DNA from 3 places in the Streptomyces sp. 351MFTsu5.1 genome. Region 2 is predicted to be linked to each of the others. Evidence: riboswitches for the same ligand, from Rfam matches in the RefSeq annotation. Region 2 holds a riboswitch; each other region holds the start of a gene.
What was found. Region 2 has a riboswitch for cyclic di-AMP ahead of H295_RS0123770 (transglycosylase family protein). Riboswitches for the same ligand answer to the same signal wherever they lie in the genome.
Positions count from the first base shown of each region.

Region 1: it holds a riboswitch for cyclic di-AMP, as region 2 does, so the genes downstream of both, H295_RS0130765 (M23 family metallopeptidase) here and H295_RS0123770 (transglycosylase family protein) in region 2, are expected to answer to the same signal.
Region 3: it holds a riboswitch for cyclic di-AMP, as region 2 does, so the genes downstream of both, H295_RS0110970 (M23 family metallopeptidase) here and H295_RS0123770 (transglycosylase family protein) in region 2, are expected to answer to the same signal.

Region 1 is NZ_KB911790.1:126,023-131,328, forward strand. Features, by position in the region: gene H295_RS0130755 (M16 family metallopeptidase) at 1-663, shown strand, start outside; gene H295_RS0130760 (M16 family metallopeptidase) at 660-2,048, shown strand; cyclic di-AMP (ydaO/yuaA leader) riboswitch at 2,258-2,420, shown strand; gene H295_RS0130765 (M23 family metallopeptidase) at 2,434-3,195, shown strand; gene H295_RS0130770 (GntR family transcriptional regulator) at 3,398-4,093, shown strand; gene H295_RS0130775 (HPr family phosphocarrier protein) at 4,230-4,511, opposite strand; gene H295_RS0130780 (bifunctional GNAT family N-acetyltransferase/acetate--CoA ligase family protein) at 4,710-5,306, shown strand, end outside.
Region 2 is NZ_KB911784.1:201,295-206,600, reverse strand. Features, by position in the region: gene H295_RS0123780 (FtsB family cell division protein) at 1-410, opposite strand, end outside; gene eno (phosphopyruvate hydratase) at 529-1,815, opposite strand; gene H295_RS0123770 (transglycosylase family protein) at 2,084-2,770, opposite strand; cyclic di-AMP (ydaO/yuaA leader) riboswitch at 2,774-2,936, opposite strand; gene H295_RS0123765 (transglycosylase family protein) at 3,142-4,122, opposite strand; gene H295_RS0123760 (cytochrome P450 family protein) at 4,315-5,306, opposite strand, start outside.
Region 3 is NZ_KB911778.1:290,407-295,712, forward strand. Features, by position in the region: gene H295_RS0110955 (glutamate dehydrogenase) at 81-1,259, shown strand; gene H295_RS0110960 (TetR/AcrR family transcriptional regulator) at 1,311-1,922, shown strand; gene H295_RS0110965 (SGNH/GDSL hydrolase family protein) at 2,091-2,876, opposite strand; gene H295_RS0110970 (M23 family metallopeptidase) at 3,126-4,061, opposite strand; cyclic di-AMP (ydaO/yuaA leader) riboswitch at 4,066-4,227, opposite strand; gene H295_RS0110975 (alpha-galactosidase) at 4,530-5,306, opposite strand, start outside.

The sequences.
Region 1 (5,306 bases), on a different contig from region 2:
GGCGAGCAGTTGCGCGAGGTCGTCGAGGAGGAGGTCCCCGCGCGCGCGTTGATGGCCGCCTACCGGCTGCCCCACGACGGCACCCGCGAGGCGGACGCGGCCGACCTCGCCCTGACCGTCCTCGGCGGCGGCGAGTCGTCCCGCCTCTACAACCGGCTCGTACGACGCGACCGTACGGCCGTCGCGGCCGGCTTCGGCCTGCTGCGCCTCGCCGGAGCGCCCTCCCTCGGCTGGCTGGACGTGAAGACCTCCGGGGACGTCGAGGTGCCGGTCATCGAGGCCGCCATCGACGAGGAGCTCGCCCGGTTCGCCGCGGAGGGGCCCACCGCCGAGGAGATGGAGCGAGCCCAGGCCCAGTTGGAGCGCGAGTGGCTGGACCGGCTCGGCACCGTCGCGGGCCGCGCCGACGAACTGTGCCGCTATGCCGTCCTGTTCGGCGACCCGCAGCTCGCCCTCACCGCCGTGCAGCGCGTCCTGGACGTGACCGCCGAGGAGGTCCAGGCCGTCGCCAAGGCCAAGCTGCGTCCCGACAACCGCGCGGTGCTGGTCTACGAGCCCACCGCACCCGCCGAGATCGCCGACAGCGCCGAGGACGCCTCCGAGGACCCGCAGGCCGCGGCGACCGTAGAAGCCACCGACGAGAACGAGGAGGCGGCCAAGTGACCGAGCTCGCCGCGATGGAATTCCACCCGCAGCCGCAGGCGGGCGAGCCCAAGGTCTGGGCCTTCCCCGCCCCCGAGCGCGGAACGCTCGACAACGGCCTCACCCTGCTGCGCTGCCACCGCCCCGGCCAGCAGGTCGTCGCCGTCGAGGTGCTCCTGGACGCGCCCCTGGACGCCGAACCGGCCGGCCTGGACGGCGTCGCCACGATCATGGCGCGCGCGTTCTCCGAGGGCACCGACAAGCACTCCGCCGAGGACTTCGCCGCCGAGCTGGAGCGCTGCGGCGCCACCCTCGACGCGCACGCCGACCACCCCGGCGTCCGCCTCAGCCTCGAGGTGCCCGCCTCCCGCCTCGCCAAGGCGCTCGGTCTGCTGGCCGACGCCCTCAGGGCGCCCGCGTTCGCGGACAGCGAGGTCGAACGGCTCGTCACCAACCGCCTGGACGAGATCCCGCACGAGCTGGCCAACCCGTCCCGCCGCGCCGCCAAGGAGCTCTCCCGGGAGCTGTTCCCGGCGGACTCGCGCATGTCCCGTCCGCGCCAGGGCACCGCGGAGACCGTCGAGAACATCGACTCCGCCGCCGTACGCGCCTTCTACGAGAAGCACGTACGCCCCGCCACCGCGACCGCCGTGGTCGTCGGCGACCTCACCGGCATCGACCTGGACGCGCTGCTCGCCGACACCCTCGGCTCCTGGACCGGCTCGGCGGCCCAGCCGCGCCCGGTGCCGCCGGTGACCGCCGACGACACCGGCAGGGTCGTCATCGTGGACCGCCCCGGAGCCGTCCAGACGCAGCTCCTGATCGGCCGTACCGGCGCCGACCGGCACGCACGCGTGTGGCCGGCGCAGGTGCTCGGCACGTACTGCCTCGGTGGCACCCTCACCTCCCGCCTGGACCGGGTCCTGCGCGAGGAGAAGGGCTACACCTACGGCGTGCGCGCGTTCGGGCAGGTCCTCAGGTCAGCCCCGGACGGCTCGGGGGCCGCGATGCTCGCCATCAGCGGCTCCGTGGACACCCCGAACACCGGTCCCGCCCTGGACGACCTGTGGAAGGTGCTGCGCACGCTCGCCGAGGGCGGTCTCACCGACGCCGAGCGCGATGTCGCCGTGCAGAACCTCGTGGGGGTGGCGCCGCTCAAGTACGAGACGGCGGCGGCCGTCGCGAGCACGCTGGCCGACCAGGTCGAGCAGCACCTGCCCGACGACTACCAGGCGACGCTGTACCAGCAGCTCGCCGCCACCGGCACCGTGGAGGCCACCGCGGCCGTCGTGAACGCCTTCCCGGTGGACCGGTTGGTGACGGTCCTGGTCGGCGACGCGGCCGCCATCAAGGCGCCCGTGGAGGCCCTCGGCATCGGCGAGGTCAAGGTCGTGACGGCCGAGTAGGGCAAGTGCCGTCGAGGGGCCCTGGTGACGGATGCGTCACCAGGGCCCCTTCGACACCCAGGTCACTTAGATGTCCGAATTGGGTGGGAGGTTGCCTGTCTGCCCTGTGGGATGCGCTACAAACACCGTGATCCGTTTGGGTCTTGAAACCCGCCCCGCTTAGCGTCATCCGGGCTGTTCGTCAGGCACTGCGCCGCGCCCGCGGCACCGGACAGCCATCGCCGAGTCCCCGTACGGCGCGAGCCAGGGGAGCCGGGGACCCACACCAAGTCCCTGGGGTGAATCGGACGTCCGTGCAGCGCGCGGAGGCCCGTAGGAGACCTTCCTGCTCCGAACCCGTCAGCTAACCCGGTAGGCGAGAAGGAAGGAAAGGATCAGCCATCACATGGCGTTCACCTGCGCCACCGGGAAGCACCGCCGTCCCAGCCGTATGAAGCGCACCACCGCCCGCGCCGCGGGCGTCGCCGCCCTCGCCACCACCGGCGTCATCGGCGCTGTCGCCGCCCCGGCGCTCGCCGCCGACAACTCCGCCACCGCCGTGGAGCAGAGCGGTCTCATGCCCGTCGTCAGCACCGGCCAGTCGCTCGCCGCGCAGATCGACGCGCAGGCCGTGGCCCAGGAGCAGGCCGCCGCGCAGAAGAAGGCGGCCGCCGAGGCCAGGCGCAAGGCCGAGGCCAGGGCCAAGGAGATACGCGAGGCCAAGGAGCGCGCCGCCCGCGAGGCCGAGCGCAAGCGTCTCAACGCCTTCGTCGCCCCGATCTCCGGCTCCTACATCTCCACCGGCTACAAGAGCGGCGGCTCGATCTGGTCGTCCGGCAGCCACACCGGAGTCGACTTCCACGCTGCCAGCGGCACCTCCGTGCACGCGGTCGGCCGCGGCACCGTCGTGGAGGCCGGCTGGGGCGGGTCGTACGGCAACAACATCGTGATCAGGATGGCCGACGGCACGTACACCCAGTACGGCCACCTGTCGTCCATCGGCGTCTCGGTCGGCCAGTCGGTCACCCCGGGGCAGCAGATCGGCCTGTCCGGCGCGACCGGCAACGTCACCGGGCCGCACCTGCACTTCGAGGCGCGCACCAGCCCCGACTACGGCTCGGACATCGACCCCGTCGCCTACCTGCGCTCGCACGGCGTCAACGTCTGACACCGCTTCCGCGCGAGACCTCCGCGCGATCTCCGCGAAACCCCGGCTCCCCGAGCCGGGGTTTCGTCGTTTCCGGAGCCCCCTTGTCCAAAAAATATCCCCGGATTCCGGTCCGCCGTCGGAAATTCCCGCTGATTGCAATAGAGTCACTGAACACACGTCAATCGGCGACGTTTCGCGGGGATTAAGACGGAGGTCGGACATGCGTATTCCGGCGCACTCGGTATGCACGGCGATCCGGGACGACATCGTCGCCGGTGTCCACGAGCGCGGCAGCCGGCTCACCGAGGAACTGCTCGCCCGCCGCTACGGCGTCTCCCGTGTCCCGGTCCGGGAGGCCCTGCGCACCCTGGAGGCCGAGGGCTTCGTGGTGACGCGGCGGCACGCGGGCGCGTGCGTCGCCGAACCGACCGAGCAGGAGGGCGCGGACCTCCTGGAGATGCGCCTGCTCCTCGAACCGCTCGGCGCCGCCCGGGCCGCCCAGCGGCGCACCGAGGCCCATCTGAAGGTGCTGCGCGGCCTGGTCCGGCTGGGTCAGGAGCGTGCCAGGCGGGGCAACAGCGAGGATCTGCGCTCCCTGGGGGGCTGGTTCCACGAGACGCTCGCCCAGGCCTCCGGCAGCCCGGCGATGACCTCGGTGCTGACCCAGCTGCGGCACAAGATCGCCTGGATGTACGTCGTGGACGCACCGGCCGACCCGGTGGAGTCGTGGGCGGAGCACGGCGCGATCGTGGACGCGGTGGCGCGCGGGGACGGCGAGCGCGCGCGGGCGATCACGGCACTGCACACCGAGCGCTCGGGTGCGGCGCACCGGCTGCGGCTCACTTCGGGGGCGGACCGCGCGGACCGTGTGAGGACCTCGCAACATCCTGTAAACGTGACGGGCCTGCGGCATTAACACAGGCGCCGTATACAAAGAGGGGGAAATTCGTGGGGCAGTATTTCTGCTGCCCGTGAAAGGGAAATGCGAAGGGCCCGCCCGATAATCCGGACGAGCCCTTCGACTTGTTTTACCGCGCTGTGCCCCGGAGAACTCAGACGGTCTCGGGAAGCTCCTCGAGTCCCTCGGCGACCAGCTTGGCGAGCCGGTCGAGGGCCGCGTCCGCGCCCTCGGCGTCGGAGGCGAGGACGACCTCCTCGCCGCCCTGGGCGCCGAGGCCGAGGACGGCCAGCATGGAGGCCGCGTTGACGGGGTTGCCGTCGGCCTTGGCGATCGTCACCGGGATGCCTGCGGCCGTGGCGGCCCGGACGAAGATGGAAGCGGGTCGGGCGTGGAGGCCCTCGGCCCAGCCGACGTTGACGCGGCGCTCAGCCATGTGATGCTGCCCTTCGGTGTTCAGGGTTGTCTAGACCAGTTTCCCACACGTGAAGCGTCTCCGGAGGGGACCCGATGTCCCTCCCGGGGTGAGCCGCCGGACCGCGGCCTCGGTCCGGCGTCCGTCCTTGTACCCGCTCGCGCGTTGTCCACAGACTGCCTCGCGCCGTTGTCGTACGCGAGCCGTACTCTGGGGCCCATGCAGAGCGCGTCGGACCGGCACGAGTACCCCGCCCACTGGGAGGCCGACGTAGTGCTGCGCGACGGCGGCACCGCGCGCATCAGGCCCATCACCGTCGACGACGCCGATCGCCTGGTCAGCTTCTACGAGCAGGTCTCGGACGAGTCGAAGTACTACCGCTTCTTCGCGCCCTACCCACGCCTGTCCGCCAAGGACGTCCACCGCTTCACGCACCACGACTTCGTGGACCGGGTGGGACTCGCCGTCACCATCGGCGGCGAGTTCATCGCCACCGTACGCTACGACCGCATCGGCGAGGACGGCATGCCCGCCTCCGCCCCGGCCGACGAGGCCGAGGTCGCCTTCCTCGTCCAGGACGCCCACCAGGGGCGCGGTGTCGCCTCCGCGCTCCTCGAACACATCGGGGCGGTCGCGCGCGAGCGCGGCATCCGGCGCTTCGCCGCCGAGGTGCTGCCCGCCAACGTCAAGATGATCAAGGTGTTCACCGACGCCGGGTACACCCAGAAGCGCAGCTTCGAGGACGGCGTCGTACGCCTGGAGTTCGACCTGGAGCCCACCGACCGCTCCCTCGCCGTGCAGTACGCGCGCGAGCAG
Region 2 (5,306 bases):
GCCCCGAGATCGGTGCGGGACTGCTTCGCCGCGTCCGGGTCGACGACCACGAAGCCCGTCTCCCCCGGCAGCACGTAGTGCAGCCGCTGCCGGATCTGCTGCTCCGCGTACGTGTCGTCCTGCCAGCGCGCCTTGAGATCGCGCAGCTTCTCGACCCGCTCGGCGGCCTGTGCCTTCTCCCGCTGGAGATCGGAGATCTCGGCGCGCTGGGAGACGTACTGCCTTATCGGGTACGCCAGCGCCACCACGAGGGTGCACAGCACGAGGGCGAGCAGCGCGGCCCGGCCGGTCAGCCGCGAGCGCCGGGCCTGCCGTTTGGTCTGGGAGCGGTAGACCCTGGCCGCGGTCTGCTCGCCGAGCAGCTTGATCCGTGTCGCGGTGGAGAAACGGTCCCGGTCCTTCACGGCCATCGGCTCTCCGCCTCCCCTTCTACGTGCGTACGTCCCCGCACACGGTACGGGACCGGTACGGGGACGTACGTACGACTGGCTAAGGATTGGCCCTTTACGGCTCAGCCCTTGTTGCTGCTCAGCCCTTGAAGCGCGGGAACGCGCTGCGGCCGGCGTAGACCGCGGCGTCGTCGAGGATCTCCTCGATGCGCAGGAGCTGGTTGTACTTGGCGACGCGCTCGGAGCGGGCCGGGGCGCCGGTCTTGATCTGGCCGCAGTTGGTGGCGACGGCCAGGTCGGCGATGGTGACGTCCTCGGTCTCGCCGGAGCGGTGGGACATCATGCACTTGAAGCCGCTGCGCTGGGCGAGCTCCACGGCGTCCAGGGTCTCGGTGAGCGAGCCGATCTGGTTCACCTTGACGAGCAGCGCGTTGGCGGCGCCGTCCTCGATGCCGCGGGCCAGGCGCTCCGGGTTGGTGACGAAGAGGTCGTCGCCGACGATCTGGACCTTGTCGCCCAGCTTGTCGGTGAGGACCTTCCAGCCGGCCCAGTCGTCCTCGAACAGCGGGTCCTCGATGGAGACGAGCGGGTAGGCCGCCACGAGCTCCTCGTAGTACTCCGTCATCTCGGCGGCGGAGCGGTCCTTGCCCTCGAACTGGTACTTGCCGTCCTTGTAGAACTCGGAGGCGGCGACGTCGAGCGCCAGGGCGACCTGCTCGCCGGGGATGTAACCGGCTTCCTTGATCGCTTCGAGGATGAGGTCCAGGGCGGCGCGGTTGGACTCCAGGTTCGGGGCGAAGCCGCCCTCGTCGCCGAGGCCGGTCGACAGGCCCTTGCTCTTCAGGACCTTCTTGAGGGTGTGGTAGACCTCGGTGCCCCAGCGCAGCGCCTCGGAGAAGGACTCCGCGCCGATGGGGGCGATCATGAACTCCTGGATGTCCACGTTGGAGTCGGCGTGCGAGCCGCCGTTCAGGATGTTCATCATCGGAACGGGCAGCAGGTGCGCGTTCGGGCCGCCCAGGTAGCGGAACAGCGGCAGGTCGCTGGCCTCGGACGCGGCGTGCGCGACGGCGAGGGAGACGCCGAGGATGGCGTTGGCGCCGAGCGAGCCCTTGTTGTCGGTGGCGTCCAGGTCGAACATCGCCTGGTCGATCAGCCGCTGCTCGGTGGCGTCGTAGCCGACGAGCTCCGGGCCGATCTGCTCGATGACGGCGAGGACGGCCTTCTCGACACCCTTGCCCTGGTAGCGGTTGGGGTCACCGTCACGCAGTTCGATGGCCTCGAAGGCACCGGTGGAGGCGCCGGACGGGACGGCGGCACGACCGGTGCTGCCGTCGTCGAGGCCGACCTCGACCTCGACGGTGGGGTTGCCTCGCGAGTCGAGGATTTCCCTGGCTACGACGACGTCGATGGACGGCACGAGCATCTCCTTCTGCAATGGTGAGCCTGGCGACTAGAGCCTAACCGGCTCCGGGGCTTCGGCCACCGTGTGGACCGACCTGTGGACGAAACCGAGAGTAAATTGTTTCTGAACTGAACAAAGACGGCCGTGCAAGCGCGCACAAAAAACCCCGCCCCGGTGCGTACGGGGGAACACGCACCGGAGCGGGGAGCCCGTGGGGACGGGGGGTGACCCTCACGAGGCCTTCAGTATGAGGACCACGGGTATGAGGGCGCTGTGGTTCAGGTAGGAATCACTTGAGGTGCAGCTGCTGACCCGGGTAGATCAGGTTCGCGTCCTCGATGATGTCCTTGTTCAGCTTGAAGAGCGTCTGGTAGCCGCCCTTGACCTTGTGCTTCGCGGCGATCGAGCTGAGGGTGTCACCCTTGACGACCTTGTACTCGCCGTCGCCCTTCTTGACCTTCTTGCCGGTCGGGGTGGTGACGGTCTTCTTGGCCGCCGGACGCTCGGAGGAGCGGGAGGCGCTCTGCTCGTTGGTCGAACGGGTGCCGGCGCTGGAGCCCGAGTTCGAGGAGCTGGAGGAGGACGAGCTGCCGCCGTTGTAGGCGGCGCTGGACAGGCCCGTGCCGCAGACCGGCCAGGCGCCCTTGCCCTGGGAGGCGAGGACCTTCTCGGCGACGGCTATCTGCTGCGACTTGCTGGCCTGGTTGGCCTGCGGGGCGTAGGCGGTGCCGCCGTACGCGGCCCAGGTGGAGGCGGAGAACTGCAGGCCGCCGTAGTAGCCGTTGCCGGTGTTGATGGACCAATTGCCGCCGGACTCGCACTGGGCGACGGCGTCCCACTCGGAGGCGGTGGCGGCGGAGGCGTTGCCGGCCGCCATCAGCGGGGCGGCGATGGCGACACCGGTGACGCCGGCGAGCGCGGCGGCGCGGGTGGCCTTGGACGGACGACGGTGCTTGCCCTTGCCGGAAAACAGCATGGTGGATCCCCTCACCGACGCCTGCGAGGTGAGCTGTCGGGTTCGGGCCGGTTGAGTTGCCCGGTCACGCACAGTGCGTGACTTCACCCCAAGCCGGTCCAGCGTGAACTGCTGGGCCCGGCGCTTACCTTGGGTCCCCCGCTCCTGCCTACGGCGCTTGACGCGACGACTGTTCCCGTACGGCCGCTGGCAGGATTCGGCGTTGCGACAGACGGGGCTCGGGTTGCCGAGCGGTGACGACGGTAGACATGCGCTCGGCGGAATTTCAAAGACGATCAGGGCTTCTGAGACTCATCCCACACTTTCACCAAAGTGGACATTCGGTGCGAAGTGTGACGTGAACTCCCGCTGTTTTTCAGGCCTTTTCGGCCCTATTCCACCCCTGTGTCGAGCGTCTGACCGGCGGAGATGTCGCTGGGGTCGGCCCCGATGCGGTCCCTGTTCTCGGCGTAGAGGGCGCGCCATCCGCCGTCGAGGCCAAGGGAGTCGGCGATGGAGGCGAGGGAGTCGCCCTCCTTGACGGTGTACGTGCGAGCGGCGTGACGGCCCGAGGAGGTGCCCGCACTCTTCGTCGCGACCTCGTCCCCGCTGTCGCCGCGGTGCTTGCCGGTGCCGCCGAGGGAGCCGACGTCCACCAGGGCCGAAGAGCCGCCCTCCTGCCAGGACTTGTCCGCTTCGTCCTCTTCTGGGCTCACCACGGGCGAGCCGTCGGAAGACTGTGCGTCTTCTTTGCCGGAGGCTTCGGAACCCTTGGTGTCGCTTTCGCCCGCCTTGGAGGTGCTTTCGCCACTCTTGGACGGGGTGGCCGACGGGGAGGGGGTCGCGGACGAGCCGTCCAGGGAGTCGAGCAGACCGGGAGAGTCCTCGGTGCCCGACGAGTTGGACGAATCAGACGATACGGATGATTCCGACGATCCGGACGCGGAAGCCGAGGGCGTTCCGCTCGCCAGGCCGGTGTCGACGCCGGCCGAGCTCGAGTCCTTGCTGAGCCCGTTGAGCAGACCGCAGGTCGGCCAGGCGGCGATGCCCTGGTCGTCGAGGAGCTTCTCCGCCACGGCTATCTGCTGGTTGCGGCTGGCCAGGTCCGCGGTCTTGGCGTACTCGAGGCCGCCGTACTTCTCCCAGTTCTCCTGGGACATCTGGAGGCCACCGTAGTAGCCGTTGCCGTCGTTGGCGCTCCAGGAGCCACCGCTCTCGCACTCCGCGACCCGGTCCCAGGTGGTGCCGGTCGCGGCGCTCGCTCCGGACGCCGCGAGCAGGGGGATCGCGATGGCGGATCCCGTCACACCGGCCGCCACGAGCAGCGCCGGAGCCTGACGGGGGCGACGGTGACGACCGTTCCCGGAGAGCATGAAGGGACCTTTCCCGAGACTTCAGAGACCCACGCGGCGAGTGGTACGGACCACCGCGTTGGTCCGTGAACGTATAGGGGTTCGATCACTTGTCACAAGTTAATGCCGCGTAGATCACGTGAAGATCACAGACTTGAGGGCGCGTCATGTTTAGGCGGCCGTGCGGCGGGGTTCAGGGGACCCCTCGGTCGATTACCGGACGGGAGTGAACTCCACGGGCAAAGTACGCAGTCCACGCATGATGAGCCCACCCCGCCAGCGCAAATCGGCTGAATCCACCGCGAGTTGCAGATCGGGGAGCCGGGTGAGGAGCGTGGCGAGCGCGGTCTGGCCCTCCAGCCGGGCGAGCGGGGCACCGAGGCAGTAGTGGATCCCGTGGCCGTAACCGAGGTGCTGATTGTCACGGCGGGACAGATCGAGCACGTCGGGGTCGGCGAACCGCTCCGGATCCCGGTCCGCCGCGGCGAGCACGACGAGCACGGGATCGCCGGCCGCGATGTCCTGACCGCCGATGGTGAGCGGCTCGGTGGCGAACCGCCAGGTGGCGAGCTCGACCGGGCCGTCGTAGCGCAGCAGCTCTTCCACGCCGGTCTCGAGGAGGTCGGTGCGGCCGGCGGCGAGCGACTGCTGGAGCCTCTCGCGCTGCTCAGGGTGGGTGAGAAGGGCGTAGGTGCCGTTGCCGATGAGGTTGACGGTGGTCTCGAAACCCGCGAAGAGAAGGATGAAGGCCATCGCCGCGGCCTCGTTCTCGGTGAGGTGTTCGCCGTGGTCGGAGGCGCGGATGAGCCCGGAGATGAGGTCCTCGCCAGGGGTGGGCTCGTCGGGCAGCGCTTCCCGCTTGCGGTGGATGAGCTCGGCCAGATACCCGCGCATCTTCTTCACGGACCGCGCGACCCCGCCCCGCGGGCCTCCCCCGTGGCGGATCATCATGCCCGCCCAGTCACGGAAGTCGTCCTGGTCCTCGCGGGGGACGCCCAGGAGGTCGCAGATCGCGTAGATGGGGAGCGGGAAGGCGAAGTCGTGGATGAGGTCGGCGGAGCCGGTCGCCGCGAAACGGTCGATGAGACGGTCCGTCAACTCCTGCACCCGGGGGGCGAACTCGGCGACCCTTCTCGGCGTGAACGCCTTGCTGACGAGCCGTCGGAGCCTGGTGTGGTCCGGCGGATCGATGTTCAGCAGATGCG
Region 3 (5,306 bases), on a different contig from region 2:
CGACCTCACGTTGACAGCACGGACCCCGATGTCAATACTGACTCCCCGTTCAGTAACCCTTCAGCCGCCCCGGAGCCCGCGTGACCACCCCCCTGCTGTCGCTCACCTGGACCGACCACGTCACCGGCCGCAATGGCTTCCTGGTCGTCGACCGGCTGGTGCGGGGTGTCGCCAGCGGCGGTCTGCGGATGCGCCCGGGCTGCACCCTGGAGGAGGTCACCGGCCTCGCCCGCGGCATGACCATGAAGGAGGCGCTGCACTACGACCCCGCCGCACGGTACGTCCCCCTGGGCGGCGCGAAGGGCGGCATCGACTGCGACCCCCGGGACCCGGAGGCGTACGCACTGCTCGTGCGCTACCTGCGCGCCATGCGCCCGTACGTCGAGAGCCTCTGGACGACCGGTGAGGATCTCGGTCTCAGCCAGGACCTGGTGGACCGGGCGGCCGCCGAGGCCGGCCTTGTCTCCTCGATCCAGGCGGTCTACCCGCTGCTCGACGACGCGACCGCGGCCCGACGGCGGCTCGCGGACGCCTTCGCCGTCGAGGTGGACGGCATCGGTCTCGACGAGCTGGCGGGCGGCTGTGGGGTCGCCGAGTCGGCGCTCGCGGCCCTGGACCGGGCCGGGGTGCCGTACGCGGGCACGCGCGTGGCCGTGCAGGGGCTGGGCACCATGGGCGGGGCCACGGCCCGCTTCCTCACCCGCGCGGGGCTCACCGTGGTGGCCGTCGCGGACATCAAGGGCACGATCCACAATCCCGCCGGCCTCGACGTCGAGGCGCTGCTGGCCGCCCGGGATCCCTACGGCACCGTGGACCGCTCCGTGTTGCGTCCCGCCGACCGTGAACTGCCCGGCGAGTCCTGGCTGTCGTCGGACGCGGAGGTGCTGGTGCCCGCGGCGGTCTCGTACGCGATCGACACCGGCAACCAGGCGCGGATCCGGGCCCGTTGGATCGTCGAGGCCGCCAACATGCCGGTCCTGCCCGCGGCGGAGGCGATGCTGGCCGCGCGCGGGGTCACCGTGCTGCCGGACGTGGTGGTCAACTCCGGGACGAACGCCTGGTGGTGGTGGACCCTGTTCGGTGACATCGACGCCGACGCGGACGCGGCCTTCTCTCACATACGGCGTTCCATGCGCGCCCTGGTCGAGCAGATGCTGGCACGCGCGGAGGCCGACGGCACCTCGCCGCGCGCCGCAGCTCACGCGCTGGTCGCGGACCGGCTGCCGGTGATCGCGGAGCGGTTCGGCTGGTACCGCTGACCTCGCCCCGGCCGGGCGGTGTGCTCCGGGCCGACGGATTAGGGTGAGCTCGTGGCGAGAGTGCGGTTGACAGTGGCCGAGCGGCGCGAGGAGCTGCTGCGGGCGGCCATCGAGCAGATCGAGGCGCGGGGCGTGGCGGCCGTCAGGATCGCCGACGTGGCGTCGGCGCTCGGGGTGAGCAACGCCCTGGTGCTCTATCACTTCTCGACGAAGGAGAAGCTGGTCGCCGCCGCGTTCACCTTCGCCGCCGAGGACGATCTCGCGCATCTGCGCAAGCTCCTCGGCCGCCGCACGAGCGCCCTGCGCCGGCTCCGCTCGGCCGTGCGCTGGTACGCCCCGACGGGCCAGGCCAAGGGGTGGCGGCTGTGGATCGAGGGCTGGGCGGTGGCGCTGCGCGAACCGGCCCTCCAGGAGGTCACCCGTGATCTCGACCGGCGCTGGAAGGCAGCCCTTGCGGAGGTGATCGCCGAGGGTGTCACGGCGGGCGAGTTCCACTGCCCGGACCCACAGGCCACGGCCCTGCGCCTCACGGCCCTCCTGGACGGCCTCGCCGTACAGCTGACGTCCTACGCCGGAGCGGTCCCCCGGACCCGCGCCCAGGAGTGGGTCGACGAGGCCTTGGCCCGCGAACTGGGCCTGGACAGGACGACGTTGACGCCGTAGCCGTAGCCACGAGCCCGCACACTGCGGACCACCCGTCGCCGCCGCCGGCCGGCCCGGCCGCCGGACAACTCCCGGCGCCGGACGGCCAACGGAGCGCTGGAACTCCCGTCGCCCGGCCCCTACGCCGTAGCCCGGTTGTCCCAGCTAACCCGCCCCGTGCTCTTGCACTCAGGCCACCGAAGCGATCCGTGTCTTGATGTCGTCCGGGGAGAGCACGCCCTTGGCCGTCACATGGTCGCCGGAGGACTCCCCGCGCAGTCGGCGGCCGATCCACGGCACCAGGAACTCCCGTGCCCAGTGGACGTCGTCGCGCCGCACGTCCAGTGGGCCGCGGGGCGGCAGCGGTGGCCATGGCTGGTCGGGGTCGGCCGGGACCTCCAGGCCGAGGACCTGCCCCGCACGGAGCGCCACACGCGTGTGCCCCTCCGCGGACAGGTGCAGCCGGTCGTGGTCCCAGGCCCGCCGGTCCTGGATCGTCTTCAGGGACCACAGATCGAGCACCGGGCACCCGTACCGGTCGGCGACGGCCCGCACATGGCCGTTGTACGTGGCGATCTTGCCGCGCAGGTGCTTGAGCACGGGCACGCCACGGGTGTCGAAGCCTGTGGTCACCATGACGGTGCCGCACGCCTCGGTGAGCCGGGCGACGGCCCGCTCGAAGCGCTCGGCGACCTCGTCGGGGTCGGTGCCGGGCCGGATGATGTCGTTGCCGCCGGCGCAGAACGACACCAGGTCCGGTGCCAGTTCGACGGCCTGCGGAAGCTGGTCCTCGACGATCTGGTCGAGCAGCTTTCCGCGCACGGCGAGATTGCTGTACCTGAATTCGCCCTCGGGCCGCCGGTCGGCGAGGAGCACCGCGAACCGGTCGGCCCAGCCGACGAACGCCCCGTCGGGGCCGGGGTCGCCGACGCCCTCGGTGAAGCTGTCCCCCACCGCCACGTACGACCCGATCACTGATCTGCTGTCATTCTTCGAATCGTCTGCCACAGCGGTTCATGATTCACCTTCGAATGTGACCTACGCGACCGTAGGAAGACCTTGACGTGCGGTGAGATAAGCCACTCCTAAAGTGTTGGCCAAACCAGGAATAGGTCCCTGATCACCACTGTTGGCGATGCGACCGCCACACCCGGAAGTCGTTACCGAACACCGAAGGCCGGACCCGGGGATCGGGGTCCGGCCTTCGGTGGCACAGGGGCGGGGTCAGCCGACGGCGACGCCCTTCGAGCGGAGGTAGGCGACCGGGTCCACGTCCGAGCCGTAGTCCGGCGTGGTGCGGATCTCGAAGTGCAGGTGCGGTCCCGTCACGTTGCCGGTGGCGCCGGAGAGACCGATCTGCTGCCCCTCGGACACGGTCTGACCGGCCGACACCGAGAGCTGCGAGAGGTGGGCGTACTGGGCGTAGTAGCCGTCGTTCAGCTTGATGACGACCTGGTTGCCGTAGGCACCGCCCCAGCCCGCGGAGACGACCGTGCCCGCGGCGACGGCCTTGAGCGGGGTGCCGGTGGGCACGACGAAGTCGACGCCGGTGTGGTAGCCGCTGGACCACATGGCACCCGCCACGTGGTACCCGGTGCCGATGGTGGCGCCGGTGACCGGCAGGGTGTAGCCGCTGGAGCTGCCGGAGCTCTGGGTCGCGGCCGCCGGCTTCGCCTCCGCCTTCTCCGGCTTCGGGGAAGATGCCTTCGGGGCGGACGACTTGGCCGGGGATCCGGTCTTCGTCGCGCCCGGGGCCGCCTTCTTGCCGATCGACAGCTTCAGGCCGGGGTGGATCAGCGAGGGGTCGTCGCCGACGGCCTCGCGGTTGTCGGCATAGAGCTTCTTCCAGCCACCGGCGACATTCTGCTCGTCCGCGATCTCCGAGAGGCAGTCGCCGACGCGCACCGAATAGGTGCGCACGGTCGAGGCCTTCGCGGTGTCTTTCCTGGCGGCGGTCCTCTCGGCCGACTTCTCGGCGGTCTTCTGCGTGACCGGAAGCGACTGAACTGCCTTTTCCGGCACCGACTGCGAGGTGGCGGCGTGGGCGCCGGTGGCTCCCATCAGCGGCAGCGCGAGCGCGGCGCCTCCGGTGCCGGCGACGGCTATCGAGCGGGTGAAGCGCTGGGACTTCGGGCGGCGGTGCTTACCCTTCGCGGGCATGACGAATTCCTCTCCGGCGCCTGCGAGGTGAGCTGTCGGGTGCGAGCTGGAGATGCCCGGCCGCGTCGGGACGCGGCTAAACCCCAAGCCTGTTCCGGAGACCGGAACAGGCGGTACTGCCTGTGGGTCCCCCGCTCCTGCCGTCACGGGTGAGTGTGTGCGGAATCCGTTCGGCGGCAGGATTGGGCGTCCGACCGGATCGGTGGCGAACGTAAACGAGCAAGACGCAAAGGGACAAGTGAGGGGTTCCGCGGGAATGCGTTCCCCTTGATCCCTTATGGGGATTACCGGTCACCCTGCGTCAATCGGAAGCCCGTCACCCACGCAAACCCCCTTGGGAATTATGCGGATTACGTGAACATGCCGTGCGACACACCGTCACGGATATGACGCTCCTCACGTCACGAATTCCCAAGATCCCGCACTTCGGAAGGAGTTGGAAAGAACCCAGCAATTCGGACAGAAGCCCTAGATGCGGCGCAGCCGGAAAACTGCCGCATCGAGGTCACCCCGCAGACCGGTGCGAAGTCCGTGATGCAGCAATACGGCCCCTCGGTGAACTTCGCCCGTTTCGAGGCATTCGTACGACGCCGTCGGGTCGAGCCCGCGCAGCCGCACCGCCGGCACGGGTTCCCCGTAGTGCTGGGCCTGAAGCCAGGCGAGCACGACCGTCTCCTCGCCGAGGACGTACTGCACCGCGCTCAGCCCGCCCCGCGGAGGACGCAGCCGGTACTGGTCGCCACGCTGGACCACGGGCCGGATCTCCTTGTAGAGGTCCACCCAGCGGCGGGCCTCGGCGAGCTCCTCCTCGGACCACTCCGTGAGGTCGCCCCCAACCCCGAGCACCCCGGCCATGGAGCTGACGAACCGGAACCTCAGCGAGCTCACACGGTCGTTGAGCTGGGTGTTGGGGCTGTCGGTGACCCAGGCGGCCATCACGCGCGCGGGGTGGATCTGGCTGAAGCCGTGCTGGATGGCGAGACGGTCGAGCGGGTCGGTGTTGTCCGAGGTCCACACCTGGTCGGTCCGGCTGAGCACCCCGAGGTCGATCCGGCCGCCGCCGCCCGAGCAGGACTCGAAGGCGACGCCGGGGTGGGCGGCACGCAGCCGGTCCAGCAGGGCGTAGAAGCCGTGCACATGGTCCACCCACAGGCGCTGCGGGTAGGGGTCCCCGGGCCAGCCGGCGTCGGTGAAGCAGCGGTTGAAGTCCCACTTGACGTAGTCGATCGGGGCGCTCGACAGCAG